Regions from separate parts of the Erwinia sp. E602 genome, predicted to be linked through region 4. Evidence: predicted binding sites of a transcription regulator. Region 4 holds the regulator's gene; each other region holds the start of a gene.

Region 1 (7,578 bases), 760 kb from region 4:
ACTGACACACCATCCTGGGTGGTCTCAATGATGTAAATACTAGATATAGTGCCCAGGAAAATCAACCGTACCAGATGTAGTAAATTTGCATTTGCTTTATTGATTTTTGGGGAGGCCTTGCGGCGTAAGGCCTGGCGGGGAGATACCCGCCATAAAAAAAATCCCGCCTCTTGCGAAACGGGATCCTGCTCAAAAAAAAGACAGATTTCGTGGGGCGCTACGGCACCACTAACGGCGGGATGAGCTGGTGGCAGTAACTATCAGCGCACCGAGGAACACGCCCAGCGCGGCACCGATACCCACCCCATGCCAGGGTTTTTCCTGAACGTAGCTGTTAACCTGTTCGCCGGCGTCACGCGCCGCCCGGGTCACGGCGTTCGGACCCTGCAGCTTCGCGCGGGTCTCTTTCAGTAAGGATTCTGCGCGCGAACGGGCATCATCCACCCCCTCTTTAGCCTGGCTGCCGTAAGATTTCAGCAGTTCATCCAGCGTATCGGCCAGCGCCGTCACGTCGTGATTCAGGTCGGTCGTCTCACTTTTAGTTGTACGGTTGAACATTTTTTGCTCCATCAGGCTGAAAAAGGTCTATTAACTATAGAACAGCCCGCGACGATCGGGTGTGGCTGCGCGTGTTTGTGGATTATTCCGAAAGCCCTCGCCCGGCAGCCTGAGGTAAGGTGGCGGGCTGACAGACTTAGAGGAAACAGTATGTACTTACGGCCTGATGAGGTAGCCCGTGTTCTGGAGAAGGCCGGGTTTGAGATGGATGCGGTCACCGCAAAAACCTATGGCTATCGCCGCGGTGATGATTATGTCTACGTCAATCGTGAAGCGAGGCTGGGGCGCACCGCGCTGATCATCCACCCGACGCTCAAAGAGAAGAGCCTGACCATTGCGGTGCCCGCGTCAGAGATGAAAACCTGCGATCACTACGTGCAGTTCCCGATCTATCTGGTCGGCGACACCCCCGATCATTACGGCATTCCCCACGGTTTCAGCTCCCGTGCCGCGCTGGAACGCTATCTGGAGCGGATGTTCGGTTAACTGTCGCTTTTGTCGCCCGGTGCCCGGCGTAATGCGATCCGCAGGGCGGCTCGTCCTGCAGAGGCCTGACGCGGTCAATGCGCGGATCAAGCGGCAGATCGCTGCTGTATTAGCGGCTTAAGATGCGTGGGTAAACAATGAAAACTTCCGCCCCCGCGCTTACACTGTCTGCACAGAAAATCACGGCAGGATAAGCGATGAAGCGTCTTGGATTAGCGCTGGCAGCAGCGTGGATGTTAAGTGGCTGTGCCACGATTGTCGGCAGCGAAACGCAGGACGTGACCCTGCAAACACAGCCGCCCGGGGTGAAATTTGTGGTGCAGGATGAAACGGGCCGTGCGGTAGCGGAGGGTTTCACGCCAAAAACCGTCACCCTCGCCAAATCCACCGGTAACTACTTCGGCAAGAAAAAGTACCTGGTGATGCTGGAGCGTCCTGGCTACGTGCCGCAAACCCTGCCGTTAAAAGAGAGTGCTAACCTGTGGTATCTGTTGGGCAACGTGCCGCTGCTCGGCTTCCCCGGCTGGCTGCTGGTGGATCCGTTCTACGGCGGCATGTATAAGATCGAACCGGAACGCCTGGATACTATTATGAACCCGGTGGGGGCACGCGGCGGTTAATCCGGACGCGCGGATGAACGCGGATGAACGTTGCCCGCCAGAGTAGCTAAGGGCAACGTCCTGAAGCTTCAGCCACCGCCCGGACGGGCCAGACCAGCGCGGCGCCTGTTGCCCGCCGGTAAGGCGAAACCGGGCTGTGGAGTCACTGCGCGGTAGGCTGGACCATCGCCGCGGGTGGTTTGTTATGCGCCAGATACTGATGCTGGAACAGGCACATACGTATGCAGTTGCGATACTCACCGTTAATAAAGAATTCGTGGATCAGTCGCCCTTCGGTTTCAAAGCCCAGCTTGCGGTAGATGTGCACCGCTTTTTCATTCTCTTCGTCCACGATCAGGTAGAGCTTATACAGGTTGAGGACGGAAAACCCGTAGTCCATCGCCAGTATTGCCGCGCGGCTGGCCAGCCCTTTGCCCTGGTGGCTGGGGGCGATGATAATCTGAAACTCCGCCCGGCGGTGAACGTGGTCGATCTCCACCAGCTCGACCAGCCCGGCGTTTACCCCTTCATACACCACCACAAACCGCCGTTCGCTCTGATCGTGAATATGTTTGTCGTACAGGTCGGAGAGTTCGACAAAGGCCTCATACGGCTCTTCGAACCAGTAACGCATCACGCTGGCGTTGTTGTCCAGCTGGTGAACAAAGCGCAGATCTTCGCGTTCCAGCGGCCGTAGTTTAACGGGATTATCGGTGAGCCTGGCAGACATGGAACCTCCATTAACAGATGCAATATTGCTCCGACAGTATAAAGGTTCAGGGCAGACAAAAAAAACGCGCCCATGGGCGCGTTCAACGGAGGTTTAACCGGGCGGGGATCAGAAGTTGTAACCCACAACCACGTAGTAACCAAAGCCGTTCGATTTCACGGTGAAAGGACCTTTACCAAAGTCCAGTTCGTTGCCGTCGTTCCACTGGCCGCCGTTATGGAAGTAACGCGCCACGAACGAGTAGTGCCAGTGATCGTAGCCCAGTGACAGAATGTGGCTGGAGGCGATGGAGTTGCTGGTACGCAGCGGTGCCGCATCGTCGCCCAGATCGGAGCCCCAGTCGAAGTTAGTGAAACCAATGTAGCTGAGGTTACCGCCCCACAGGGAGGTCAGCGGCACAAAATATTTCACCTTGAAGCGGTAGCCGTCCCAGCTGTTTTCGTTAGCGGCACCGTAGTTGGCCCACTGACGCTTGGCGTAAACGTTCAGCGACAGGCCGACATCAGAATGGGTGTCGATATCGGTGCCCAGACCCATATACCAGGTGTTCTGACGGTTAGCGCGGTTATCGCCCATATCATAGATATAGTTGTTGGCGAAGTACCACTCTTTAAACGGACCGAAGCTCAGATCGGTGCCGGTCAGCTTGTCGATCGAGAAGCGCGGTTCAATCTCCATAAAGAACGGTGAACCATCGTCCCATGCGCCTTTATCGTTGCCGTTACCCACGCCGAAGAACTTCGGCACGTCAACGTAACCGTAGAAATCAAACCAGTCCTTGTGCGCGAAGGCTTCATATTCCAGGTAAACATCATTATTCAGCTGCGGCCCGAAGCGGGTGTGGTAGCTGCCCACCACGTTCACGCTCTGATGCCACCAGTCGGAAACGTACTCTGCTTTGCCGGCATCGGCGACGGAGACATTGGTGTAAGAGAGCGCAGCCAGTGCGCCAGCCATCATAATTTTATATTTCATTATTATTACCACATGCTCAGGGACCCGGCTCAGCGGCCAGCGCGCAGGTCAGATTAGGTTATATCGCGTCATTAAACGGCGGCGTTAAGCAAAGCCGTTAAGGCAACGGGTTATGCCGCGGCAGTGTGCCGTGATTCGTGCCTTAGGAAATAGAGATTGCTCACAGTTGTCAATTTGTGTTTCATTTCAATTCAGTTAAAGTGTGACCATGATCACAAATAAAGCTTGCTGGCAGGGAACTTTTTCGAAAAACAGATTTCAGGCCATATGTTGCCCAGGTAAACGGTTGCCTGGAGGAATAACAGCGGCTGGTGGGCAAGAGCGCAGCCAGGGGGAAGCTGCTGCGGCCGGGTAGGTGACGAAGAAGTATAACGTATTCTTATGGTTGCCGGTGTCACAACGCTCAGCGACAGGCTTCTCCAGACTGTGCCAGCTGCCACCTGTCGGCCTGCTCAGCAGCCTGCGCCAGCGCGGGAAAGTCGCGGTAGCGGTAAGCGATCTTTGGCGCGGGCAGGCGCGCGCAGCCAGCCGGGTCGCCAGATTGTAGCGTTCAGTCGCGCTGGCTGGCGGCACGAAGGCGAGCAGCTCGATAATGCGTTCGCCGAGCTCATCATGAAGCGCGATACGCCGCGGATGACCTTCCGCCTGCCAGATCTGGCTAAACAACCACAGCGTGTTGTCTGCCGTCTCGCGCAGATGCGCCAGATCGATAAAGCCACCGCGCCGGGTATAGATCTGCGCGTTGTGCTCACCGTTAATCCCGACAAGGCTTAACAGCGCGTAAAGCGGCTGATTATTGTAGTGATGCACGCCGGTGTTATCGGCGTCGACCACGTTATCCAGCTGGTAAAACGGCACCGGGATGCTCAGCAGCTGCGTGCGCAGGTTATAACCAAACGCACAGCACGGGCGCAGGACATACGGGGGCGACAGCGGCGGAACGGCGGGCCAGGCCTGTTGTGCGCTGACGACGGACTGTTGCAGCGGTGGCAGGTGCAGGGACTGAGAAGGCGGGGCCTGGCAGGCCGACAACAGCAGCACCAGCAGAGAGAGCAGATAACGCATCAGAACGCCCTCCAGGTAGAAGCGCCAGCGATCGTTCTGCAGGAAAGTGCTGTTCTCATAGCCGAGCCCAGACGCGCCGGTGGAGCTGGCGAAACCGCTTAACGACAGGGTGGAGAGCGGGGTATGCTGCTCATCAACGTTATGTCGGTCAAAAAGCACGGCCTGTGCCAGAGGAGGCAGCAGCAGCAGGCCGCATAAAAGAAGTCCTGGCATAGTCAGAAACGAAATTCGCCACCCACCATCAGACTGTTACGCTTTGCAAAACCGAATTCGGTGGTGATATTGAAGTTACGGGTCAGCTCATACTGTGCACCAACCAGCATATTCCACGGGGATTTCAGGTGCTGTTTGACGTGGAAGCGGCCGTTATTATCGGCATTTGCTAAATGCACCAGCTGGACCAGGCTGGCAGGCATTTGCAGATCGCTAATATTGCCGTGGAAATCCTGGGTGACATCCTGGTACATGGTGCCTACCCATATGCTGGCATGTGAAGGGGGTAAAGCGTATTTTTCAAATCCGGGTACGGTAAAACGGTAGCCCACTCTCGGCGTAAAGGTAAAGGCGTTGATTTTTCCGTCAAGAATATCGAAGGTAGTGCGGGTGTAATTAAAGTCTGCTGTACCAAACCAGTTATGATAGCCATAAGCGATTGTCGTGCCGCCACCATATGTGGTGCCTTTGAATTTGAGTTTAAAATCGAGATTGTTAAATTTAACCAGATCGAATGCATCAACATTTATTTTCGATACAGAGGATCCTTTGGTATGACCGACAACCCCATAGATATTCATGAATGGAAACAGCCAGGTATCCAGTCTTGCCATTTGGCTTTTACTTTTCTGTCGGGTTTTAACTGCATCAATCCTGATGTATTGAGGGTCAAGCGCCTCACCCTCAATACTTAGCCCGGTAAAGCCAATGCTGTTGACATTAATATTCTGATGCATATCCATATAATTGTAGCCAATCCCGTAAGGATCGGGTAATTCATACCCCCGCTCGCGGATCTGCTTACCGAAGAAGGGCAGCGGGCCGGTGGTTTCCCCGAACAGGTCCGGGGCTTTCTCTACCGGTTTACCGGGCGGTAACTGAGCAGTAACGGAGGACGTTGGATGATAATCAACGTTTTCAGGAATACTTCTGGCATTAGGAATGTCTGCCATGACTCCAGTCGAAACGGTACTTAAGAATAATGATAACAATAGCCTGTTATTATTTAATGTGCTTTTGGTTTTTTTCATTGCCACTACCCGTGATTATATGTTGAATTTAAATCCAAGCGAAGGATAGCGGGTGTTTTTAAGTGTTGTGCATCACAAAATGCGAAGTATCAATGAAGTTGCTTAAATTGCGATAAAAAGGCTTTTTTTGCTTTAGGGTGGTTAAAATATGAATTGATTAATAAAGATTTTCTTAAGAAGGTTTTTTTGTTGCTAAATTAAGGATGCCGCTATCTGAATGCCGGTATGTTGCGCATGGCGGGTTCTGCTGAATGGGGGATCATGAATCATGTCCGTCGCCAGTAAGGGTGGGGGAACTGTAAAAAAGCACGCTCATGGCGACGTCAGGCTATTGAGGTATCAGGGATAATGCGTCGTTGCCGGCACCCGGCGTCACGCTGATAATGTGACCACCCTGGCCGTACAGGCTGAATTTCACATCCTTTTCGAAACCGACTTTTCTCAGATCGACCATCCGCAGATTGTAATTATCATGCGTGCGGTAATAATAGCGCAGCCGCTTAAGGTCGATCAGGCTAACCCAGCTGGTCTCCTCTCTGAGTACCTCGTCACCGTAGGTATCAGAAGGCACACCACGAGGGTAATCAACGTTGTTCAACAGATTAATCGACTGATTAATGGCCGCAATGCTGTTCTCAGCCGGTGGCAATAATCCCTTGAGCACCGATATTTTGAGAAACCTTTCCATCGAACCATAACCGCCCGGCAACGAGTCCAGCGTACCGGGCGCTCCACCGCCTCTCTTCTGTTCGGGATGCACCTCAAGCCAGTCTGACAGTTTCTGCCATTGCGTCTCAAGACGGGGTTCATTCGTTAACAGTCGGTTGGCGCTGTTGTCGAGCACGTTCATTTTTCCGTTGTTAAACTCGACAACGTAATTCGCGCCTGAACTATCGGTTATCGCGTAGTGCGTCGGCGAGACATCGCCATAATCCGCATATTCCGCACTGTAGACGTTCATTTTGCCCAGCTGTGCAATAACGTCTTTGGCGCTGGAGAACTGCCCCAGCGCCCACCCTGCTACCGCCGTATTACTCAGGCTGTTTTGCTGATGTAAATTCGCAGGGTAGCGGCTGTCTTCGAACCACAACAGCGCTACGCTCAGCCCCTTCTCATTGATACCCTCCGTTAATATCCCGTAAGCCGTTTGAATGCCGGCGAAAGCCAGTTTTGATCGCCCGGCAGAAGCGGGCAGAGGCGTCCCTTTTTTGACAATGACAAAATCAGCAGGGAGCGATTGCCCCGTTTTGCTGTCCAGAGCGAACTCCATTGAACGGGCATTAATCAGGGTCTTATCCTGCGCAGTAATCTGAAAATGGATACAGGCACAGGCGCTGGTTGTTACGCTGAGGGTAAAGGCGACAACGGCTAATCTCTTCATTATTCATCCTGTTTACTTTCTGAAGAAATTGAGTGTACTGATTAACGTTTTGATTGTTTTGTTAAAAGCGGCTTCTTTGGTTTGCACCACCGTTTACCCGCCGGAAGGTAAGAGGAAATAAGCCATGAATCTGTCGCGAAACACCCTATATTTTTTATGTTCAGAGGCCAGCTTTATAATAATTTACCCGCTGTTCCCCCTCTAATAACCTGAAGTCCGACGAACGGGTTCCCTGACCGATATTTTCGAAGGACAACCGTATGACCAGGCAAAAAACAGTCGTTGATACCCTTGTGGTGGGGGGAGGCCAGGCCGGTATCGCCATGAGCGAGCACCTGACCCGGCACGATATTTCCCACCTCGTACTGGAAAAGAACCGAATTGCAGAAGCCTGGCGTTCCGGGCGCTGGGACTCTCTGGTCGCCAACGGCCCTGCCTGGCACGATCGCTTCCCCGGTCTGACGTTTTCCGGACAGGCACCGGGCGACTTTGTGCCCAAAGATCAGATTGCCGATTATCTGCAAGCCTACGCACGCAAAT
Region 2 (7,578 bases), 740 kb from region 4:
CAGGAAGAGGTCTCTATGGCCAGCAACGGTAAGTCCTGGCGCAATACCTTCTGGATCGATACCACCAGCGGCCAGATGCGTAAAACTGAGCAAGACCTTGGCGCAGACTATCTTCCCGTGACCACCACTATCCTGAAGCCGGCAAAATCATGAAAAAACTGATCGCTTTATGCGCAGGGATAGCGGCCTCGCTGTCGCTGCAGGCCCTGGCCGACAGCCAGGTTACGGTGTTTTATCCCGGCCAGCAGCAGACCGCACAGGTCAGCCACGCCGCTAACCTCGCCCAGCTGGTGGCCAGCCCGGCGCTACAGGGGAAAACCTGGTGGCCCGGCACGGTCATTGCTGAAAAACAGGCCACTGCGGTGGCGCTGCAGCAACAGCAGCAGCTGCTGGCACGCCTGGCGGGCTGGCGTGATGCGCTGCGCGGCGATGATGATGCCGCCCAGGCCGCGGTGGTCGAGAACGTGCGTCAGCAGGTTGCCGCGCTGAAGGTTACCGGCCGTCAGCTGGTCTCCCTCGACCCGGATCGGGTTCGCCTCTCGTCCTCCGCCAACCGCCGGCTGGTGGGTGACTACAGCGTCTACACCCTGGCCGAACCGACCTCCGTTACCCTGTTCGGTGCGGTAGACGGTGCCGGAACAACGCCGTGGGCGGCCGGGCGCAGCGTGGCTGACTACCTGCAGCCGCGTGACCACGTGCGCGGCGCGGAGCGCAATACGGCGCAGCTGATAACGCCGGACGGGCAGGTGAGCGAGGTGCCGGTCGCCTACTGGAACCGCCGCCACGTTGAGCCCGCCGCGGGCAGCATTATCTTTGTAGGCTTCTCCTCCTGGACGCTGCCGCGCGACCTGGCCGATCTTAACCAGCAGATCGTATCTGTTCTGACGCACCGGATCCCTGACTGATGAAAAAACGTTACCTTCTCAGCCTGCTCTCATTCTCTGTCACCTGCGCGCTGCAGGCACAGGCGGCTTCTTACCCGGAACCTGTCGGTCCGTCACAGTCTGACTTCGGCGGCGTCGGCCTGATGCAGGTGCCGACCGCGCGGATGGCGAAAGAGGGCGAGTTCAGCCTCAACTACCGTAACAACGATCAGTATCGCTTCTACTCGGCTTCGGTAGCGCTGTTCCCGTGGCTGGAAGCGACCGTGCGCTACACTGACGTCCGTACCCGTCAATACAGCGGCTCGGAAGAGTTCAGCGGCAATCAGAGCTACAAAGACAAGGCGTTTGACCTCAAGCTGCGCCTGTGGGAAGAGGGCTTCTGGCTGCCGGAAGTGGCGGTCGGCACCCGCGATCTGGGCGGTACCGGGCTGTTTGACAGTGAATACCTGGTGGCGACCAAGGCCTGGGGGCCGTTTGACTTCACCCTCGGCATGGGCTTTGGCTACCTCGGCAACAGCGGCAACGTGACTAACCCGTTCTGCCGGGCCAGCGATAAATACTGCTACCGTGACGGCAGCAACGGCACGCCGGGGTCGGTCAGCATCAGCAACGCCTTCCACGGTCCGGCTGCGATCTTCGGCGGTATCGAATACCAGACGCCGTGGCAGCCTCTGCGCCTGAAGGCCGAATACGAAGGCAACGATTACCAGGGTGACTTTGCCGGCAAGCTGGAGCAGAAAAGTAAGTTCAACGTCGGAGCCATTTACCGCGTCACCGACTGGGCGGACGTCAACGTCAGCTACGAGCGTGGCAACACCTTTATGGCGGGCTTCACCCTGCGCACCAACTTTAATGACAATACCCAGGTGCAGCGTGATAAGCCGGTACCGGCTTACAACCCGCAGCCGCAGGAGCGGTTCCTCGAGCCGACCACCACCGCCGCGCAGCTGACCGACCTGAAATACAACGCCGGCTTCGACGCGCCGCGCATTCAGGTGAAAGGCGACACGTTGTACGCAAGCGGTGAGCAGACCAAATACCGCGACACCGCACGCGGCGTGGAGCGCGCCAACGTGATCCTCGCCAACCATCTGCCGGAAGGCGTAGAGAAGATCCGCGTCACCGAGATCCGCAATAATATGCCGCAGGTGACCACCGAAACCGACGTTGTCAGCCTGAAGCGCCAGCTGGAAGGCTATCCGCTGGGGCATGAAGAGACGCTGCGTCAGGTGCGTATCAACCCGCACCTGCCGGAGAACGCCGAGCAGGGCTTCTACATCGACGGCGATCGCCTCGACTACAGCCTGTCGCCGGTGCTCAACCAGTCGGTTGGCGGCCCGGAAAGCTTCTACATGTACCAGGTGGGCGTGTCGGCTAACGCCAGCTACTGGCTGACCAACCACCTGCTGATTGACGGCAGCGTGTTCGTCAACGTGGCCAACAACTACAACCGCTTTAACTACGACGGCGCGCCGGGCGACTCGAGCCTGCCGCGGGTGCGTACCCACATCCGCGAGTACGTGGAAAACGACGCCTACGTCAACAACCTGCAGGCCAACTACATGCGCCACCTCGGCGGTGATTTCTACGGCCAGGTGTACGGTGGTTATCTGGAGACCATGTACGGCGGCGTCGGCGGTGAACTGCTCTATCGTCCGCTGGACGCCAGCTGGGCGATTGGCGTCGATGCCAACTACGTTAAGCAGCGTGACTGGGACAACATGATGAAGTTCACCAACTACAAGGCCAAGGTGGGCAATCTGACCGGTTACTGGCAGCCGTGGTTCTTCGAGGGCGTGCTGGTCAAGGCCAGCGTCGGGCAGTATCTGGCGGAGGATAAGGGCGTGACCGTTGACGTCTCCAAACGCTTCGACAGCGGCGTGGCCGTCGGCGTCTACGCCACCAAAACCAACGTCTCGTCGGAAGAGTATGGCGAAGGGGACTTCACCAAAGGGTTCTACGTCTCCATCCCGATGGATCTGTTCAGCCTCGATCCGATCCGCGGCCGCGCCCAGATCAACTGGACACCGCTGACGCGTGACGGTGGCCAGCAGCTGGGTCGTAAGTACAACCTCTATGACCTGACCAGCGATCGCGATATTAACTACCGCTGATCCTGCCAGCGCCGGCCCGCCACGGTTAGCCGTACGGGCCGGCGCTGACCCCGCTATTGCCCCGCATCCGGCGGGGTGTCTTGTGATCTGCGTCACACTCAAGCATAGTATCAGCAGCGGTTTTCCCGCCAGATAACAATGACGTTGAGGTATGACCCATGACTCCCCCCGCCCATAACACCCCGGCCACCCGGCTGGCTTTTGCCCTGCAGATGGTGCTGAACGCCGGCCTGATTGCGCTGGCCGTGATCCTGGTGATTTTTCTCGGTAAAGAGACCATCCACCTGGCCAACGTGCTGCTGAACACCGGCGAGCAGACCTCGTCTTACCTGCTGATTGAAGGCATCGTGATCTATTTTCTCTACTTTGAATTTATCGCGTTGATCGTCAAATACTTCCAGTCGGGCTACCACTTCCCGCTACGCTACTTCGTCTATATCGGCATCACGGCGATTATCCGCCTGATTATCGTCGACCATAAAAATCCGCTGGATACGCTGGCCTACACCTTCGCCATTCTTATCCTGGTGTGCACTCTGTGGCTGGCGAACAGTAACCGCCTGAAACGCGAGTAAGAAAATGGGGTACACTCGGGTACCCCATTTTTACGGAGAAGTGTTATGGCTGAGAACGCGCTGTCGCCGTTGCGCGCGATCGACTGGCTGCCCGAATCCTCACCCCTGCTGACCGCCCCCCTGCTTGACTGGCTGATGGAAGTTGACTCAATGACCCGGCGTTTTGAACGCTACTGCGGTGAGGTGACGGTCAACGTGCTGCGCGAAGGCTTTGTCGGCGGAGACGCCTGGCCGGAAGAGTCAGCGCTGTTGCCTGACGAGCCGCGCTACTGGCTGCGTGAAATTGAGCTGTGCGGCGACGGCGTACCCTGGCTGGTGGCGCGCACGCTGGTGCCGGAGTCAACGCTGGTCGGGCCGGAGCAGAAGCTGCAGCAGCTGGGCAGCGTGCCGCTGGGGCGCTATCTGTTTGCCAGCTCAACCCTGACCCGCGATTTTATTGACGTCGGCCACCACGGCGCGCTGTGGGCACGGCGCTCGCGCCTGCGCCTCACGGGCAAGCCGCTGCTGCTGACCGAACTGTTTTTACCCGCTTCGCCGCTGTATGCCAGCCTGGCGCCAGAGCAGAGATCCTGACGTGGAGAGAAGTCTGCCAATGAGTAAATTAGCGGCGTACTGCCGCCTGATGCGCATCGATAAGCCGATCGGCACGGTGCTACTGCTGTGGCCGACGCTGTGGGCGCTGTGGCTGGCGGCGGACGGCGTGCCGCCGCTGAACGTGCTGCTGGTGTTTACGCTGGGGGTAATTACCATGCGCGCTGCCGGCTGCGTGATTAACGACTTCGCCGACCGCAAAATCGACGGCCACGTCAAACGCACCCGGCTGCGCCCGCTGCCGAGCGGGGCGGTCACCAGCCGTGAGGCCAAACTGCTGTTTGCCGGGCTGGTGCTGGTCTCCTTCGCGCTGGTGCTGACCATGAACCGCATGACTATCCTGCTGTCGTTCGGCGGCCTGACGCTGGCGTGGATGTACCCGTTTATGAAGCGTCACACCCACCTGCCGCAGGTGGTGCTGGGCGCGGCGTTTGGCTGGGCGATCCCGATGGGCTGGGCGGCGGTCAGCGAGAGCGTGCCGCTGGTCTGCTGGCTGCTGTTTTTTGCTAACGTCTGCTGGACGGTGGCTTACGACACCCTGTACGCGATGGTCGATCGCGACGACGACCTGAAGATTGGCGTCAAGTCGACGGCGATCCTGTTTGGCCGCTTCGATAAGCTAATCGTCGGACTGCTGCAGCTGGCAACGCTGGCGCTGATGGCGCTGGTCGGCTGGCTGAGCGGGCTGGGCGGGGCGTTCTGGTGGTCCATGCTGCTGGCGGCCGGGCTGTTTATACACCAGCAGAGGCAGGTGGCAGGACGCGATCGCGACGCCTGTTTCAGGGCGTTCCTGAATAACAACTACGTCGGTATGGTGCTGTTTGCCGGCATCGCTATCAGCCTCTGGTAGCCGCGCTCTGCGCCGGTGGCGAGCCTTAGCATCATCAGGCTACCGTCGGGACAGGCGAAAAAAAGGCCGGTCGCGCTGGCGCAGTAAATCATGGGGCTTCCCCTCTTTACTGGCTCAGTGCGACCGGCCTTTTCGTTGCAGGCAACACCGGGTTGCCGTTTAACTGATTTTTACCGCGGGCGTGGCTGGTGGTCAGGGCGTTGCCCCATGACTCCGGGGCAACCGCACTCTCCGTCACCGCGTCACCGTATTACTCCGGCGCGATCGCGCTCTCCGTCACGGCAGCGGCGGAGGGCTCCGGTGCCACAGCACTTTCAATCGTCATCCGCACGTCCTGGGTGATCAGCTCCGCCAGCAGCTGGTAAACGCGCTGGGTCCGTTCAACCTGGGCATCACCGGAATCGCTGATGTAGCCTTCATCACGCAGCGTCAGCACCAGCGAGGTGAACACCGCCTTGTCGAAGAACTCCGGCGCGTTAATGCCGTGCAGCACCGACAGGCGCTGGGCCATGGTGCGGCTCTCTTTCTCCAGCGTGCCGCGGTTAATCGCCGGGTTCGCGCTGAGGATCGAGAAGGTAATGGCATAACGCTGCAGGGTTTCGCGTACGCCGGCGGCCAGCAGCTGAAGGGTGCGGAAACGCGGCGGGTTCAGGCGCAGATGCTGGTCTTCCACCAGCAGCAGGCCCTGACGCGCCATCTCGGCCACCAGCGGCTCAATCACCTGCGGCAGCTCTGCGGCATCCCAGCGCAGGAACAGCTCGCTTTTCAGCATCGGGTAGATCACGCTGACCTGGCGCAGCAGCTCATCACGGCTCAGCTCGCGGTGCTGCATCAGGACCGCGGCAATCAGCGACGGCAGCACCAGCATATGATGAATGTTGTTGCGGTAGTAGGTCATCAGCACCGCCTGCTCGCGCGGCAGAATCACGATCTCACCGATGCTGTCCTGCTCCAGCTCAAACTTATTCATGCTCAGCGCGTGTTCCAGCAGCGCTTCCGGCGTCATATCCGGCACGGTGGCATCCGGCGAATAGGGCACGTTGCGCAGCAGTTCGACGTAGCAGCCGAGCTGTTCGGTCAGCTGGTCACGGGTCATCGAGCGCTGGCGTGAAGCCAGCAGCGCGGTCACGCACAGGTTCATGGCGTTCGCCGCCCCGGCGTTGTTGATGCGCACCATCACTTTCTGGGCAATATCGTTCACCGCCGGGGTTAACCACGCCGGGCGCTGGGCCTCAATCGGGTCAATCGCCTCGCGCCACTCCGGCACCTGCTGGTTAAGATACGCGACCAGCGGCAGCGGTTCGCCAAAGTTGACGTAGCCCTGGCCGAGATTTCGCAGCTTACGCAGCCCGCGCACCATCGACAGGAAGCCCTCTTTCTCTTTGGTCGCGCCGCGCAGCTCTTTAGCGTAGGTACCTACTTCCATCACGTGCTCGTAGCCAATATAGATCGGCACCAGGGTGATTGGCCGGTTGCCGCCGCGCAGCATCGCCTGAATGGTCATCGACAGCGTGCCGGTTTTCGGATCGAGCAGGCGGCCGGTGCGTGAGCGTCCGCCCTCCACGAAGTACTCCACCGAATAGCCGCGGGTAAACAGCTCGCCGAGGTATTCGCGGAATACCGTCGAGTAGAGTTTATTGCCCTTAAAGGTGCGACGGATAAAGAACGCCCCCAGCCGGCGGAAAATCGGCCCGGCCGGCCAGAAGTTCAGGTTAATTCCGGCCGCGATATGCGGCGGCACCAGCCCCTGGTGATAGAGCACGTAGGAGAGCAGCAGGTAATCCATATGGCTGCGGTGGCACGGCACGTAGACGATCTCGTGGCCGTCCTGCGCCAGCTGGCGTACGCGCTCACCGCCGTTGACGTTGATCCCCTGGTAAAGCTTGCTCCAGGTCCAGCCCATAATGCGGTCGGTCAGGCGGATCGCCTCATAGGAGAAGTCGGCCGCCACCTCTTCCATCAGTTCGATGGCGTTCTGCTGGGCCTTCTCATGGGAGATTTTCTTGCTGCGCGCCTCGTCTTCCACCGCCTTGGCGATGGCTTTCGACTGCAGCAGCTTGTTAAACAGGTCCTGACGCACCGGCAGACGCGGGCCGATCGCCGCCAGGCGCTGGCGGGCGAAATGCATACGCGCCACGCGGGCCAGCTTCTGAGCGATGGTTTTATCCGTGCCGTGCTCGGTGGCCATATGGCGCAGCGAGACCATCGGCGAGAAGCGCACGAAGCTGTCGCGCCCCAGCCACAGCACCGCAAAGAATTTTTGAATGCCGTTCAGCACCCGCAGATGCGGCTGGCTTTCGCCCTGCACCTCGCGTCCCGGCGCACGGCCAAACATCACCGACACCGGCACCATCTGCACATCAAGGTCAGGATGGCTGCGGTGCAGGTCCAGATAGTCATGGAACAGCTTGACCGAATCCGGGTTTGGCACGTAGTAAGGGAACAGGCGCGGGCCGTCATGGATAAACACATAACGCGGCAACAGGGTGCCATCGATCTCCAGCGGCTGCAGCGGATCCGGCAGCTCCTGTTTGCGACACTGCTCACGCAGCGCCAGGAGATCG
Region 3 (7,578 bases), 1.6 Mb from region 4:
AAGCCGCAGCTGCGCCAGGCCATCGCCCGTTTTTACCAGCGGCACTACGGCGTGGAACTGGACCCGGACCGTGAAGTGGCGGTGTTTCAGGGCTCGCATATCGGCGTCAGCGGGATTCCGCGCGCGCTGCTGCAACCGGGACAGTACCTGATCTCCACCGATCCCTGCTACCCGATCTACCGCTCGGCAGCGCTTCAGGCACAGGCGCAGTTTTACGGTATCCCGCTGGAAGCCGGGCGGCAGTTTCTGCCCGACTTCAGCGCGGTTCCGCAGGAGGTTGCACGTCAGGCCGGACTGTTAGCGCTGAACTATCCGCACAACCCGACCGGGGCGATGGCCACTCCTGAGCTGTTTGATGACGCGCTGGCGTTTGCCGAACGCTATCAGCTGCCGGTGTTGCATGACTTCGCCTATGCGGCGATTGGCCGTGAACCGGCGGATGCCCCGGTCAGCCTGCTGACACGCCCCGGTGCCAGAGCGCGGGCGGTGGAAACCTATACCCTGTCGAAAACCTTTATGATGGCGGGCTGGCGGGTGGGCTTTGCGGTGGGGAACGCCTCGATCATCGCCGCCTTTAAAAAGCTGCACAGCCACAGCTACAGCACGGTATTTGGCGCGGTGCAGGATGCGGCGATCGCCGCGCTGGCGCTGCCTGCCTCACGTATTGCACAGGGGGTGGCGGTGTACCACCAGCGCCGTCAGCGGGTGCTGGCGCGGCTGGCGGCGATCGGCTGGCCGGTACCGCCCGATCAGGGCAGCTTTTTCCTCTGGCTGCCGGTGCCCGCCGGCTTTCGCGCCCAACAGTTTACCGAGTGGCTGCTGCACAAGGCGCATATCCTGGTGGCGCCCGGCAGCGGCTTCGGCCCCGGCGGCGAAGGCTATATCCGCATCAGCCTGACCACCGACGATCGGGCGCTGGAAGAGGCGCTGACGCGTATTGCGCAGCTGAAATTGTTTGCTGGCTAAGCCGCCGGACTGGTCCTGTTACACTCCTGGCTTCTCCCCCCGCACAGCCGCCGGAGAAAGCGGAAGCGCAGCGGTGGCCCGTCTGGATGCTGTCCAAAACCCCTGACGGGATAAACGGCAGGCGATGAGCGCAAGATCGGTGGTGCCGGGAAAGAGGCGACGGCCCGCGGAAAAGCGGGCCGCCATGATAACAACGAAGGGATTAATGCAGGCTGACCTGCTCGCCGCCAGCGGGGGCAGTCGTCGGCCATTTGCGGAACGCCAGCACGGCGATGGTCAGCGCCATCACGCCAAACGCGGCACCGGCGTAGCCCACCGAATTCAGCGACAGGTTCATACTGACCGACTTGCCCAGCAGCGCGCCAAGCCCGATGCCGATATTAAAGATGCCTGAGAACATCGCCATACCGATATCGGTGGCCTCGGGTGCCAGGGTCAGCACCTTCAGCTGCATACCCATGCCGATAATCATAAACGACATGCCCCACAGCATGCTCAGCGCCACCAGCCCGTAAGCGCTGTGCGCCACCGTCATCATCGCGGTCAGGCACAGGGTCAGGGTGGCAATCGCCGTAATCATCAGGCCGGACAGGCGTTTTTCCGCATAGCGGCTGAAGATCACGCTGCCGGCAATGCCCGCCAGGCCAAACAGCAGCAGCAGCAGGGTGGCAAAGTTATGGCTCAGCCCGGCGATCTCCTGCACAAACGGCTCGATATAGGTGAAGGCGATAAAGTGCGCCGTTACCACCACCACCGCCAGCAGATAGAGGCTGAGCAGCGCCGGGTTACGCAGCAGGCCCGGCAGGCTTTTCACCGAACCGCTCTGCTCCGAGGTTACTTTTGGCATAATCTTCACCAGCACCGCCAGCAGCAGCATCGCCGCCACGCCAATCGCCAGGAAGGTAAAGCGCCAGCCAAAGCTCTGGCCGATGATGCGCCCCAGCGGCAGGCCCAGTACGGAAGCCAGCGCGGTCGCGGTCGCCAGCAGGCCGAGCGCCTGAGCGCGCTTGCCCGCCGGGGCCAGGCGGATTGCCAGCGAGGCGGTAATCGCCCAGAACAGCGCGTGGGCCAGCGCCACCCCGGCGCGGCTCACCAGCAGCACGTTAAAGTTCCACGCCACAAACGACAGCGCATGGCTGGCAGAAAACAGGACGAACAGGCAGAGCAGCAGCACCCGCCTGTCGACCTTACTGGTCATCAGCATCAGCGGCAGCGACATCAGGGCGACGATCCACGCATAGATGGTCATCATCACCCCGGCCTGGGCACTCTCCATGCCAAAGCTGGCGCCGATGTCTGACAGCAGACCGACCGGGATATATTCGGTGGTGTTGAAGATAAATGCCGCAACGGCCAGCGCCAGTACGCGCAGCCACGCGACTTTGCGTGACACGAGAGTAACGTCAGACATGATGGACTCCGCCAGAAAAAGAGGACAAGTAAACAGCGTGCTTATGATAGAGCCGCTGCCGCCCCGCCTTCAAGCGAAATGTGATCAACATCCCATTTTTTACACAAACTGCTTGCACTGATAAATACAGCTAATCCAGTTAATTAGAAACCTTTATCCCAAAAGGGATTGACGCCGTTATCACGCTGGAATATCTGCACGAAATACGTGACCGGGCAAGGTCAGGAAAAACGGTGGCGATAGCATGTAAACCGCCACGTCGTTTATCCGTTCCCGCTGCTGTAATAAGAGCGGGCGCTTACGCCCTTCTCTTCGCCGTCTGCGCATCCAGCGCCTGGTTAAACTGCGCCGCGCTCCAGCCCGCGTTCAGCGCTTCAGCCACCAGCTGCTGCTGGGTCTGCGGCACCAGTCCACCGAGCGGCGGATCGGTATCCAGATTGGTCGGGAACGAGTAGCCGCGCGCCGCCACCGCAATCAGCGCCTGACGCTGCGGCTCGTTCAGCGGTGAATCCAGCAGCTGCGGGTAGACCTGTTTCAGAATACGCTCATGGTTCACCTCCTCCATCGGCACGCCAAACGCCGACGACACCTGCAGCAGGTTGGCGGTGCGCACCTGATCGGCGGTGCTGTTATTACCGGCAGCGTGGAACAGCGCCGGGTTGAAGAACAGGCCATCGCCTTTTTCCAGCGGCAGCTGGATATAGTTTTCAGCAAAGTACGCTGCAAAATCCGGCTGGCGGTAGGCAATGTAGCCCAGTTCGTACTGATGTGACCACGGCAGCAGCCTGGTCGGGCCGGAGGCCAGCGGCATATCGCTGTGCGCCACCGCGCCCTGCAGGGTCATATACTGCGAGAGGATCTGCGCCGGGATCGGAAACTCAGCGGCAAAGGCGCTCTGCTGGAAGCCAAGGTGATAGTCGCGGTGCGCCTGCTGCGCCTCGCCGCCCGGCCGCACCTGGTTGACCTGCGAGGTCATGCGCCAGGCCGGGCCAAGCCACGCGTGGCAGATAAGCCCCAGCGTCGGGTTGGCGTAGTACTCACTGAATACCGCCGCATCGGTTTCCGCCAGCTTCTGCAGCGCGTTCCAGATGCGGCCGTTATTACCGGCTTTGGAGAAGTGATCGGCCTGAACCTTCGACTTCGCCTCCTCCGCCATAATCAGCTCAAACACCGCCGAGGCGCGATCGACCACCGCCGTGTCGGCATACAGCCCTTTCACCACCAGCACGCCCGGCCCGTATGACAGCGCCTGATGCAGCTCGCTGAGTACCGCGTGGCGGTCGCGGGCCGCCGCCGCGTCCAGCGCATCGCGCTGATAAATCAGTACCTCAGAGACCACCTCGCTGGCCAGCGGATAGTCAGCGGGGTTGACCCGCTGTTCGCAAAACGTTTTGAAGTCGGCAAGGGACGTCTGGTTCTCACTGGTAAAGTATTGCGCTGTCATGGTGACCTCATTATTCGGCAGTTTGCAGGGCGATGTGCCTTGTCTGTCACCAAACTAACAGTTACATTCAGGCAACAACACGGCAAAAACACCTCATAAACACCTCACATAACCATGAAGAAATTCAGCCATAAGCAGATTGCCGCCCAGTCCGGGCTGAGCCTTGCCACCATCGACCGGGCGCTGCACCAGCGCGGCCGGGTGCATCCGCAGACGCAGCAACGCATCCGCCAGGCGATGGCCGACCTGGACCTGCAGTATAAAGCCGGCCTGGCGCAGGGGCGCACGCTGTGGTTCGACGTGATCCTGCACACGCCCGAACGCTTCAGCGAGCTGGTGCGCGAGGCGTTTATCAGTCAGATTGCCAGCTTCGCGTCGTTTCGCATTCAGCTGCGTTTCCACTGCTTTGAGCAGATCGGCGTGGCAGAGGTGGACGCGCTGCTGAAAAAATGCGGTTCGGACAGCCACGGCATTATCCTTAAGGCGATGAACGACGCACTGCTGGTGCCCACGCTGGCCGGGCTGTTAAAGCAGCGGGTGCCGGTGGTGACGATCGTCACCGACGTGCCGGAGAGCGCCAGGCTGCGCTATATCGGGATGGATAACGCCAGCGCCGGGGAAGCGGCGGCGTTTCTGATGGCAAAGTGGCTGAAGCGGGGTAATGCACGGATTATGGCGGTGACCGGCAGCGGTGATTTTACCGGCGAGCAGGAGCGAATCGCCGGCTTCCGGCGGGCGATGCGCAGCTTTGATCCGGGCTGCACTCTGGACGTAGTGGCTGGCGGGTTCGGCATCGATGCGCAGATGCACCGGTGCGTCAGCGAGGCGCTGGCAAACGGCGAGGTGCCCGATGCGCTCTATACGGTCGGCGGCGGCAACGGCGGTATTCTGCAGGCGCTGGAGGAACGGGGCATCCGCCCGGACGCGGTGATCGCCCACGATCTTGATCGTGAGAACCGTGCGCTGCTGCAGGCCGGAAAGATCGATGCGCTAATCGAACATAACCTGCAGCTGGACGCCCAGCACGCCTTTCGCACCCTGCTGGCGTTTCACCACTTCCTGCCGGAGAGCGAACCCTGGGCAGCCTGGTCACGCGTCAATATTATCACCCGTTACAATATGCCGACCTGAGCGAGTAATATGACCTCGCGCTACGACAGGCCTGCCGGGGCGGTTACGCCCGTCGCCTTTCCGGTTGGCTGCATATCGGGCGACGACCACTGTGTGCGACTGTTCGCTGCTGCGCGCCTGGCGCGTACCCTTCGCCGCCTGCCGTGACAGTTTCAGCTGTACAGCGGCCGGATCCACGCTGAGTTCTGTTCGTGGCTGTCGACCACCGCATCGACAAAGGCCACGCCTTTCAGTCCGTCATACACGTCAGGGACGTAAACCCCGGCCGCCTGCGGTTCTCGCTGCTCATCCCGCGCGCGCAGCGCCTCGGCAAACCCGGCATACAGGCAGGCAAACGCCTCAATATAGCCTTCGGGATGGCCCGGCGGGGTGCGGGTGCGCGCCCGGGTCAGTTCGTCCAGCTCATTGCGGCCACGCTTGACGATCTGCGTGGTACCTTCCAGCGGGGTGTAAAGCAGCTCGTTGGGCTGTTCCTGGAACCACATCAGGCTGCCTGTTTCACCAAACACCCGCAGACGAATGCCGTTGGAGCAGCCAATCGCCACCTGCGACGACCACAGCAGGCCGCGTGCGCCCCCCTGGTAACGGATCATCACGTGGGCGTTATCATCGAGCGCCCGGCCAGGGACAAAGGTCGCCAGATCGGCGGCCACCCCTTCCGCCTTCAGCCCGGTGACGTAACCTGCCAGATGATAGGCATGGGTGCCGATATCGCCAATCGACCCGCCGCGACCGTTTTTGGCCGGATCGACGCGCCAGGCAGCCTGCTGATTGTTCTGCTGCTCAATGCCGGTCGCCATCCACTCCAGCGGATACTCCACCTGCACAGTGCGCACGCTGCCAATCAGCCCGGCCGCCACCCGCTGCCGCGCTTCGGCAATCAGCGGATAACCGGCGTAGGTGTAGGTAACGCCGAGGAACCGCCCGCTGCGTGCCACCACTTCCGCCAGCGCCTCGGCATCCGCCAGAGTGGCGGTCAGCGGTTTTTCGCATATCACATCAATACCGGCCTCCAGGCAGGCGCGGGCAATGGGATAGTGGGTAAAGTTAGGCGTGCAGATGGCCACCACGTCCACCCCGTCCTTACGCAACGACTCCGCCGCAATCATCGCCTGATAGTCGTCATAGGAACGATCGGCGGCGACAAAGTTCTGCGCGGCAAACGCGTGGCCGCGCTGTGCATTGACGTCAAACGCCCCGGCCACCAGCTCAAACTGGTTATCCAGCCGTGCTGCAAACCGGTGAATGCCGCCAATATAGGCCCCCTCCCCGCCGCCCACCATGCCGAGGCGAATGCGGCGGCCCTTCAGTGAAGATCGTGTCATCTCTGTCTCCTTACAGTCCAAGAATTCTGCGGTTAAGTGAACGGTCGGCATATGACTTACAGAAGTCATCAAAGGATTTGCCGGTAACGTGGATCTGATGGTCGCGAATAAACTGCGCCCCTTCGCGTGCACCATCCTCCGGGTTTTTAAAGCAGCACTCCCACTCCAGCACCGCCCAGCCGTCAAAGTCGTAGCCGGTCAGCTTTGAGAAGATCGCGCCAAAATCGATCTGCCCGTCCCCCGGCGAACGGAAGCGTCCGGCGCGGCGCGTCCACGGCTGATAGCCGCCGTACGCGCCGGTTTTACCGTCCGGGCGGAATTCGGCGTCTTTGACGTGGAAGGCTTTGATATGCTCATGGTAATGGTCGATATACGTCAGGTAGTCGATGCCCTGCAGCACCAGATGGCTGGGGTCATACATCATATGGCAACGCGGATGGTGGCCGGTTTTCTCTAAGAAACGCTCGAAGGTCAGGCCGTCATGCAGATCTTCCGTCGGGTGGATCTCATAACAGACGTCGACGCCCTGCTCGTCAAAGGCGTTGAGGATCGGCGTCCAGCGCCGCGCCAGCTCGCTGAAGCCCTCCTCGATCAGCCCCTCCGGCCACTGTGGATAGGGGTAGAGATAGGGCCACAGCAGGGTACCGGAGAAGGTGACATGGCGATCCAGCCCGAAGCGCCGTGACGCGCGCGCCGCCAGCAGCAGCTGTTCGCTGGCCCACTGCTGGCGCGCGACCGGATCCAGCCGCACTTCGGCGGGTGCAAAACTGTCGGCAGGCAGGTCAAACGCCGGGTGCAGCGCCACCAGCTGCCCCTGCAGATGGCTGGCGAGGTCGGTCAGCACCAGACCGTGCTTGTCCAGCACGCCGAGGATCTCGTCAGCATAGGTCTGGCTCTCAGCCGCCCGCTGCAGATTAATCAGCCGGGTATCCCAGCTGGGGATCTCCACGGCGCTGAAGCCTTTTTCCGCCGCCCAGCCGGCCAGGCCGTCCAGCGAATTAAACGGCGTATCGTCACCGGCAAACTGTGCCAGAAATACGCCGGGGCCTTTAATAGTTTTCATTTTCACTCCTTAAAAAAAGGCACCTGCCCCTACAACAGGTGCGAACACCTCAGCCTTTAATCAGGCGGCCAGCAAATTTTTATTCAGGCCAGGCTGATAACAAGGGTTAAACGTGATTATCTGGTCATAAACTGCTGATAGTTTTCTGGCGTCACCAGCTGGAACGGAATAAAGTTAATATCCTTAATCGCTTTGCCTTTCGCTGCCTGTTCCGCCATATCCACCGCACCATAGGCCT
Region 4 (7,578 bases):
GACTGGCTGAACGATCGTGTGGCGTGCTGGCGGGCGGGCACTTAGCATGGCGCCAACGGCAGCGGCGACAGCGACGGATGCCGGTGGGTAACGGTGATGCTGAGGGCGGGAGCGATCCCGCCCTCAGTTTTTTTTGCCCAGACGGCGGCGCAGCCAGCCGCCGTGGTGCGGGCGCTGGCTCCATGTCAGCGACGAGATAGTGTGCATTATGCTGAGGTGGCTGAGGATGCGCTTAACGTGGCGTTCGACCACGGTGGTTGGCCCGCCGTGGAGCGCCTCAGGCGCTTCCAGCACGTTGCTCTCCGATCCCGGTCCGTCATACTCCAGCCGCTGCTGACAGCGCTGCAGGGCAATCTCACAGGACTGCAGATAGCGCTCCGCAAGCGATCGGGTCAGCATGGTATGTTCGCGCGCCAGGATGGTAATGGCGTTGATATGTTCGACGATAAACTGGCTGTGGGTCACCCACAGCTTCATGTCGGAGAGATAGCGTGAGTTAAAGCCCGGCTCCTGCATCGCCTGGTTCAGCGAGTTAAACAGCGCGTTGTGCGCCTGGTTGACGCGCATGCGCTGATACGCCAGCTTGCCGGCATCCTGCTCGTCGCCCAGTAACAGCCGCAAAGCCTCCTGGTCCGCCTCCAGCGCGTCGTGCGCGTTCTGCCGCAGCAGGCCGTTCTGCCACTGTGGCCACAGCCAGATCATGCCGCCAAAGGCGATCAGGCAGCCCATCAGCGTATCCATCAGCCGCGGCAGCAGAAAATCGGCACCGTTCAGCGACAGCAGTTGCAGCGTCCATACCGTGGTCACCGTAAAGCCGACCGTGGCCCAGCCGTAGAACGGGCGGATAATCAGGTAGCTCACCAGCGTAATCGCCAGCATCAGCAGCAGCACCACCGACTCCGGCGCGTGCAGGCGCAGGGTGAGTGCCGCCACCGCCAGCCCGGCCAGCGTGCCCAGCGCACGGTGTTGAATGCGTACCCGGGTAGCGCTGTAACCGTTGAGGCTAACGAACATCACCGTCATCAGCACCCAGTAAGGTTTGGGCAGGTTAAAGAACAGCGCCAGCGTACTGGCAAAGGTCAGCATCACCGCATAACGGGCGGCGGTGCGCAGCGCGGTGGACTTCAGCGACAGGTAGCTTTTCAGCGCCGGGATCAGCGGCAGGCGGCGCTGGCGGTCGGCCATCAGGTCGCGGCGGTAGAGCGGCTGCTGGGTGCGCAGCAGGCGGGCGATACGGCTGAAGTGGTAATAACAGAAGTTGCCGACCGGATTGTCAGGATGCTGGCGGGCGATCTTCTCCAGCGCCTGTAGCTGTTTTTCCATGCCAAAGCGCGCCGACAAACGATGGTAGAGGATATCATCCGCCAGCGTGCGCAGCCGCGCGGCAATAATCCGGGCGTTCCAGCGGATCACCGCCTCTGCATGGCTCTGTTCGACCAGCTTTTGCACCTCCTGCGGCTGATGCAGGCTGACGGCGATATGCTCCTGCAGATCCAGCGCCACCTGAAAGGCGCGCGTCAGCCGCCGGTAGTGCTGATCGCGGCCGGCGGAGAGCATATGCATCTGCTGATAGCAGGTATTAATCAGGTCGACCGCCTTCTGCTGACGAATCAGCAGCGGCGGCAGCGCGGTATCGGGGTCGGTCAGGCGGGTCAGCAGGGTATATTTGGCTTCGCAGTAACCCGCCAGTTCACGGTAAAGCAGGCTCAGGGTTTCCCGCAGCGGCTGCTCTTTCCACAGCCAGAACCAGAAGCCGTTAAACAGTCCGTACCACAGGGTGCCGCAGATAAACAGCAGCGGCGGCTGCCAGACAGGCACCCGGCCTGCCAGGCTTAAGGTAAAGATGGCGGCGATCAGCGACGCGGGCAGCAGGCGGCCGTGCAGCGGGCTGATTTCACCCAGCACGCCAAGCACCATCGTCATCAGCAGCAGGATCAGCGGCAGCGGCACGCCCTGTGCCCCGGCATACTGGATCAGAAAACTGCAGCCGGCAAACAGCGAGCCGCCGACGATCAGGCGTTTAAAGAAGCGTTTATGCAGGGTATCAAGGCCGGCGTTGTTGCAGCAGGCGGGGACTAAAGAGAACAGCAGACCCTGTTGCAGGGCTCCGAACAGCCAGCCAGTCGCCACCGGCAAACAGAGCACCAGCGTTTGCCGCAGGGCGTAGTTGACCTCAGGGTGATAGATGAGTCTACGCCACATGCACCGTACCCATAAAAAAGGCGCGACAGAAGCCTGTCGCGCCGCAGGATTAAGATCGGTTAACGGGTGCCGTAAACGACAATGGTTTTGCCGTGTGCGGAGATCAGATTCTGATCTTCCAGCATTTTCAGGATACGGCCCACGGTTTCACGGGAACAGCCGACGATCTGGCCGATCTCCTGACGGGTGATTTTGATCTGCATGCCATCCGGGTGGGTCATGGCATCGGGCTGTTTGGCCAGATTGAGCAGGGTCTGGGCAATACGGCCGGTGACGTCGAGGAAGGCGAGGTTGCCGACCTTTTCAGACGTCACCTGCAGACGACGCGCCATCTGCGAGGAGAGACGCATCAGAATATCCGGGTTAACCTGAATCAGCTGACGGAATTTTTTGTAGGAAATTTCAGCCACTTCACAGGCCGCTTTCGCGCGCACCCAGGCGCTGCGCTCCTGCCCCTCTTCAAACAGGCCCAGTTCGCCAATAAAGTCGCCCTGGTTCAGGTAGGAGAGGATCATCTCTTTGCCTTCTTCATCCTTGATCAGCACCGCTACCGCGCCTTTGACGATGTAGTAGAGGGTTTCTGCCTTTTCACCCTGATGGATCAGCGTGCTTTTGGATGGATATTTGTGAATATGGCAATGTGACAGGAACCATTCGAGAGTCGGGTCTGTTTGCGGTTTGCCGAGAACCATTCGCTGTTATCCTCTGTTTTGTCATCGAGCCCAAAAACAGGGGCTGCTCTCCCTGCCAGGCGTTGAAATAGTCAAGCGTTTCCCTGAGGGAAAATGATACGGGTCTCTGTTCAGAGCATGGCTCGCGTAGGGGGCCCGTTTTTACCGTGCATGATGGTGACAGTAAATATTACAGCTTTGTTTGTAGCACAGCTTTACATAACTGTCTTGTGTTGTATCGCTTCAGCATAGCGGGAAAAGGGAGGGCGTGCTGTTTTTGCCGGTAGAACAGCGCCACGCGTCACGCCCGCTGGCTTTCTCAAGTATTTTCAACAGCTGCTGCGCGCTGGCGGTCAGCGGCGAGTGGCTGGAGCAGACCGCGCCATACCGCAGCGCGGGCAGCGTGCCGATCGGCAGCTGCACCAGGCTGTGCGACCAGCGGCTCACCACCGGTTCCGGTAACAGCATCAGGTATCCCGCACGCTCGACCAGTTCGATGGCGGACAGTAACGAACTGGTGCGCAATGCCGGCTGCGGCAGCGCCTGAAAAAAGCGTTTCAGCTCATCATTTAACGATGACAGCGTGGCGCTCTCATCTTCTGCCAGCAGCCATTTTTGCTCGCTCAGCTGGGTTAACGCCCGCGCCCGCCGCGCCGGATGATTTTTGCTGGCGACCACGCACAGCGGCACCTGAAAGAGCGGGGTGATCACCAGCCGCTCCTGCTTAAGATCGGCGGGAACCGGCCCGGCGGCAAAGTCGATCTCGCCGCTGTTCAGCAGCGGCAGCAGGCTGCGCATCAGGCCCTCTTTGACGCTTAGCCGGGCCTGCGGGTGGCGCAGGCGAAATTTTTCGACCACCTCCGCCAGCATCGTTGAGCCCACCAGGCTGCAAACTCCCACCGCCACCTGCCCCTGCTGAGGATGCTGGGCGGAGTAGATTTCATCCCCCGCCCGCTGCAGCTCCTGCAGGATAAAGCGGTTGCGTACCGCGAACAGCTGGCCGCTGGGCGTCAGGGTGATCCCGCCAGGGCCGCGCAGAAACAGCGCCGTTTGCAGCGTATTTTCCAGTTCCTTCAGCGCCCGGCTGATGGCCGGCTGTGACTGTGCCAGCGTGCGGGCCGCCGAGCGGATACTGCCCTGACGCACGACTTCTTCAAACACCCGCAGCTGCTGCATTTTAGGTAGATAGCGCATCCCGTTCTCCTTCACTGATGCCAGAAACGTATCAGGGCAACGAAAATTTCATCTTACCTGACTGATGTAAATCCCTGATGGTGTTGTGGACATGTTAAATCATTGTGCTTGTTTCGTTGTGATGTTGCTCACAGCGCGGGACAGAGACTGACGGACGTAATTGATTGATTCCTTTTCAGTTAATTAGGAGAAACAGCAATGGATAGACGCGCACGCCTGGGAATGATCCTGATGTTATTTGCCGGCTATACCCTGATTTATATCGATAAAACCGTGATGGGCTTTGCGCTTCTGCCGATACGCGCAGAGTTTAACTTCACCCCGCAGCAGGTCGGCCTGATCCCGGGCTTATTTTTTTTCTCCTACACCCTGTTTCAGATCCCCGCCGGCTGGTTAAACGACCGGCTGGGCTACCGGGCGATGCTGGTGATGTCGCTGGCGCTGGTGGGCGTATGTGCCCTGCTGTTTGGCTGGTGGGGGCTGGGCCTTGGCTGGCTGATCCTGTTTCGCATGCTGGCCGGCATCGGTCACTCCGGTTATCCCAGCGCCAGCGCGAAAACGGTGACCATGACCTTCGATCTGCAGCATCGTACCTTTGTACAGTCGCTACTGCTCTCCTCCTCAGGAATGGCGATGGTAATCGGGCCGCTGCTGGCAATCTGGGCGCTGCGGGTGATGCGCTGGCAGCAGATGTATATGGTGTTTGCCGCGCTTTTTCTGCTGGTGGCGCTGCTGATGCTGGTGCTACTGCCAAAACACGGACAGCAGCAACAGGAGGTGGCCGCCCCGTCGCAGGGTAGCTGGCGGCTGATGTTCCGTCATCCGCTCATCTGGCAGCTGATTATCGCTAACGTCTGCGTCAATCTTCCCGCCTACAGCCTGATGGCCTGGCTACCCAGTTTTCTGGTCAAAGAGCATGGCCTGTCGATGGCCGTTACCGGTGAGATCATCTCTATCGGCGGTATTGGTGCCTGGGCGTCGTCGATTATCGGCGGCTGGCTGGTGGGGCGCTATGGCTCCGGTCGCGAGCCGCTGGTGATCCTTTGCACCGCGCTGGTTGCGGCCTGTGGCCTGCTCGGCATCTATTTTTCCACCTCGCTGCTGGCGACGATTGTCATTCTGATGATCACCAATGGTGCCACCTTCTGCACCTTTGTCTTTACCTTTACGCTGCCGTTGAAACGTTTCGAACCGCGCATTATGGGCACCACGGTGGGCTTTCTTAACGCCTGCGGTGTGGCCGGTGGGTTTATTGGCCCGATCGTCATCGGGTATCTGGTCGCGGCCAGCGGAGGGGACTACTTCACCAGCTTCCTGTTTATGATGGTCGCGATCGTGATTGCCGGGCTGGCGCTGCTGCCCGGCAGCCGGCGGCCGCTTATCTCACCGCAACATCAGGAGTCACTATGAACGCTGCAGTTGCTTCACTGATTGAGGATATCACACCGCAGGTGGTCGCCTGGCGGCGGCATATTCATGCTAACCCCCATCTCTCCTTTTACGAGCAGGAGACGGCCGACTACGTGGCCGCGGAGCTGGCGAAGATGGGGCCATTGGCCCTGACGCGGTTGACGCCGAACAGCGTGCTGGCGGAGCTGACCGGCGCGCGCAGCGGCCCGTGTATTGCGCTGCGCGCGGATATGGACGCCCTGCCGATCCATGAGCTGAACGATGAGCCGTTTACCTCACGCCATCCGGGGGTGATGCACGCCTGCGGACACGACGCGCACACCGCGATGCTGTTGGGCGCGGCCAAAGTGCTGTGCCAGCTGCGCTCGCAGATTGCCGGACGCGTGCGCTTCGTTTTCCAGCATGCCGAGGAGGTACCGCCCGGCGGAGCGCAGGAGCTGGTGGAACTGGGGGCGATGCGGGACGTACAGACGATCTTCGGCCTGCACGTGATGCCCGGTTTTCCCACCGGCACCGTCGGTTTTACCGAAGGGGTGTTCAGCGCCGCCAGCGACAACTTTGATCTGATCCTGCAGGGCACCGGCGCGCACGCGGCGATGCCGGATAAAAGCTGCGATCCGATCGTGATGGGGGCGGGGGTGGTGCACGCGCTGCAGCAGGTGGTGTCGCGGCGGCTGAACCCGAACGACCGCGCGGTGCTGACCGTGGCCAGCTTTCTTGCCGACGGTGGCTACAACGTGATCCCGGACAGCGCGCACCTCAGGGGTACGCTGCGCACGCTCAGCCGCGAGGCGCGCGAAGAGATCCCTAAGATGATGGAGCAGATGCTGGAGGGCCTGACCCGGGCCTCTGGCGGCAGCTACCAGCTGAACTGGACGCGCGGCTACGTCACCGGCGTTAACCACCGCGACGCCTGCCAGATCGCCGCAGAGAATGTCCGAGCCCAGCTGGGCGAGCAGGCGTTGAAAATTCTGCCGCACCCGATGTTCGGCTGTGAAGACTTTTCGGCCTACCAGCAGGTGGTGCCCGGCTGCTTCCTGTTTGTCGGTTCGGGTAACGAGGCAATCGGGGCCTGCTGGAATCTGCATAACCCCCACTTCCGCCTTGATGAGGCGGTGCTGCCGCTGGGCGTGAAGCTGCATATCGGGTTTATCCAGCGGCTGCTGATGGACGGGCGCAGCTGACGGCCACCGTCCGACCGGCGGGCTCAGACGATTTTTTTACCTTCGATCAGCCGTTGCACCAGCGGTGCCATGATCAGCTCCATCGCCAGGCCCATCTTACCGCCGGGCACGACCAGGGTTTTCATATGCGAGATAAAGGAGCCCTGCAGCATGGCGAGCAGATACGGGAAGTCGATATCCTCCAGACCCTGGAAATGGATCACCACAAAACTCTCGTCGAGCGAGGGAATGCCGCGGGCGGCGAAGGGGTTGGAGGTATCCACCGTCGGCACCCGCTGGAAGTTGAGGTGGGTGCGCGAGAACTGTGGCGTAATAAAGTTGATGTAGTCCTCCATCGAGCGCACCACCGAATCCATCACCGCCTCGCGCGAGTGGCCGCGCTCGCTGGTGTCACGTACCAGCTTCTGGATCCATTCGAGGTTGACGATCGGCACCACGCCCACCAGCAAGTCAACGTGGTCTGCCACGCTGTGCTGTGGCGTTACCACGCCGCCGTGCAGCCCCTCATAGAACAGCACGTCGGTCGGTTCCGGCAGCGGCTGCCACGGGGTGAAGGTGCCCGGCACCTGGTTCCACGGCACCGCTTCATCATAGGTGTGCAGATACTTGCGTGACTGGCCCTTACCGCTGCGGCCATACCCGGCGAAGGTCTGCTCCAGCAGGCCGAAATCGTTAGCCTCCGGCCCGAAATAGCTGACGTGTTTCCCCATGTCACGTGCCTTACGGATGGCCATATCCATCTCCGGGCGGGTAAAACGGTGAAAACTGTCGCCTTCCACCTCGGCCGCGCGCAGATTAAGCTGCTGGAATATTTTCCTGAACGCCAGGCTGGTGGTGGTGGTTCCTGCCCCGCTGGAGCCGGTGACGGCGATAACCGGATGTTTGGCTGACATGACGGACAACTCCCTTAAACTTCG

Evidence for each region. The regulator CRP, encoded in region 4, controls carbon source genes, mostly activating them, when cyclic AMP is high. The targets are predictions, from matches to a motif close to ATGTGANNNNNNTCACAT.
Region 1: GKQ23_RS06480 (nucleoside-specific channel-forming protein Tsx) is a predicted target of CRP. The motif match lies at 3,549-3,566, and genes of this name have one in related genera.
Region 2: psiE (phosphate-starvation-inducible protein PsiE) is a predicted target of CRP. The motif match lies at 3,079-3,096, and genes of this name have one in related genera.
Region 3: GKQ23_RS10220 (sugar transporter) is a predicted target of CRP. The motif match lies at 2,456-2,473, and genes of this name have one in related genera.

The regions. Positions count from the first base shown of each region.
Region 1 covers NZ_CP046582.1:1,115,134-1,122,711, forward strand. Annotated here, with positions in the region: gene GKQ23_RS06460 (DUF883 family protein) at 229-558, opposite strand; gene GKQ23_RS06465 (DUF2002 family protein) at 709-1,044, shown strand; gene GKQ23_RS06470 (hypothetical protein) at 1,242-1,664, shown strand; gene speG (spermidine N1-acetyltransferase) at 1,807-2,373, opposite strand; gene GKQ23_RS06480 (nucleoside-specific channel-forming protein Tsx) at 2,482-3,348, opposite strand; gene GKQ23_RS06485 (DUF4056 domain-containing protein) at 3,607-4,626, opposite strand; gene GKQ23_RS06490 (hypothetical protein) at 4,629-5,657, opposite strand; gene GKQ23_RS06495 (linear amide C-N hydrolase) at 5,986-7,038, opposite strand; gene GKQ23_RS06500 (NAD(P)/FAD-dependent oxidoreductase) at 7,299-7,578, shown strand, end outside.
Region 2 covers NZ_CP046582.1:4,450,864-4,458,441, reverse strand. Annotated here, with positions in the region: gene GKQ23_RS22065 (YjbF family lipoprotein) at 1-153, shown strand, start outside; gene GKQ23_RS22060 (capsule biosynthesis GfcC D2 domain-containing protein) at 150-905, shown strand; gene GKQ23_RS22055 (YjbH domain-containing protein) at 905-2,998, shown strand; gene psiE (phosphate-starvation-inducible protein PsiE) at 3,157-3,573, shown strand; gene ubiC (chorismate lyase) at 3,619-4,146, shown strand; gene ubiA (4-hydroxybenzoate octaprenyltransferase) at 4,148-5,014, shown strand; gene GKQ23_RS24110 (hypothetical protein) at 5,121-5,252, opposite strand; gene plsB (glycerol-3-phosphate 1-O-acyltransferase PlsB) at 5,265-7,578, opposite strand, start outside.
Region 3 covers NZ_CP046582.1:1,951,960-1,959,537, reverse strand. Annotated here, with positions in the region: gene GKQ23_RS10225 (aminotransferase class I/II-fold pyridoxal phosphate-dependent enzyme) at 1-966, shown strand, start outside; gene GKQ23_RS10220 (sugar transporter) at 1,169-2,377, opposite strand; gene GKQ23_RS10215 (phytanoyl-CoA dioxygenase family protein) at 2,676-3,821, opposite strand; gene GKQ23_RS10210 (substrate-binding domain-containing protein) at 3,936-4,952, shown strand; gene GKQ23_RS10205 (Gfo/Idh/MocA family protein) at 5,105-6,277, opposite strand; gene GKQ23_RS10200 (sugar phosphate isomerase/epimerase) at 6,288-7,340, opposite strand; gene GKQ23_RS10195 (substrate-binding domain-containing protein) at 7,457-7,578, opposite strand, start outside.
Region 4 covers NZ_CP046582.1:351,519-359,096, forward strand. Annotated here, with positions in the region: gene GKQ23_RS02935 (YccS/YhfK family putative transporter) at 124-2,202, opposite strand; gene crp (cAMP-activated global transcriptional regulator CRP) at 2,262-2,894, opposite strand; gene GKQ23_RS02945 (LysR substrate-binding domain-containing protein) at 3,117-4,067, opposite strand; gene GKQ23_RS02950 (MFS transporter) at 4,266-5,477, shown strand; gene GKQ23_RS02955 (amidohydrolase) at 5,474-6,661, shown strand; gene GKQ23_RS02960 (phosphoribulokinase) at 6,685-7,554, opposite strand.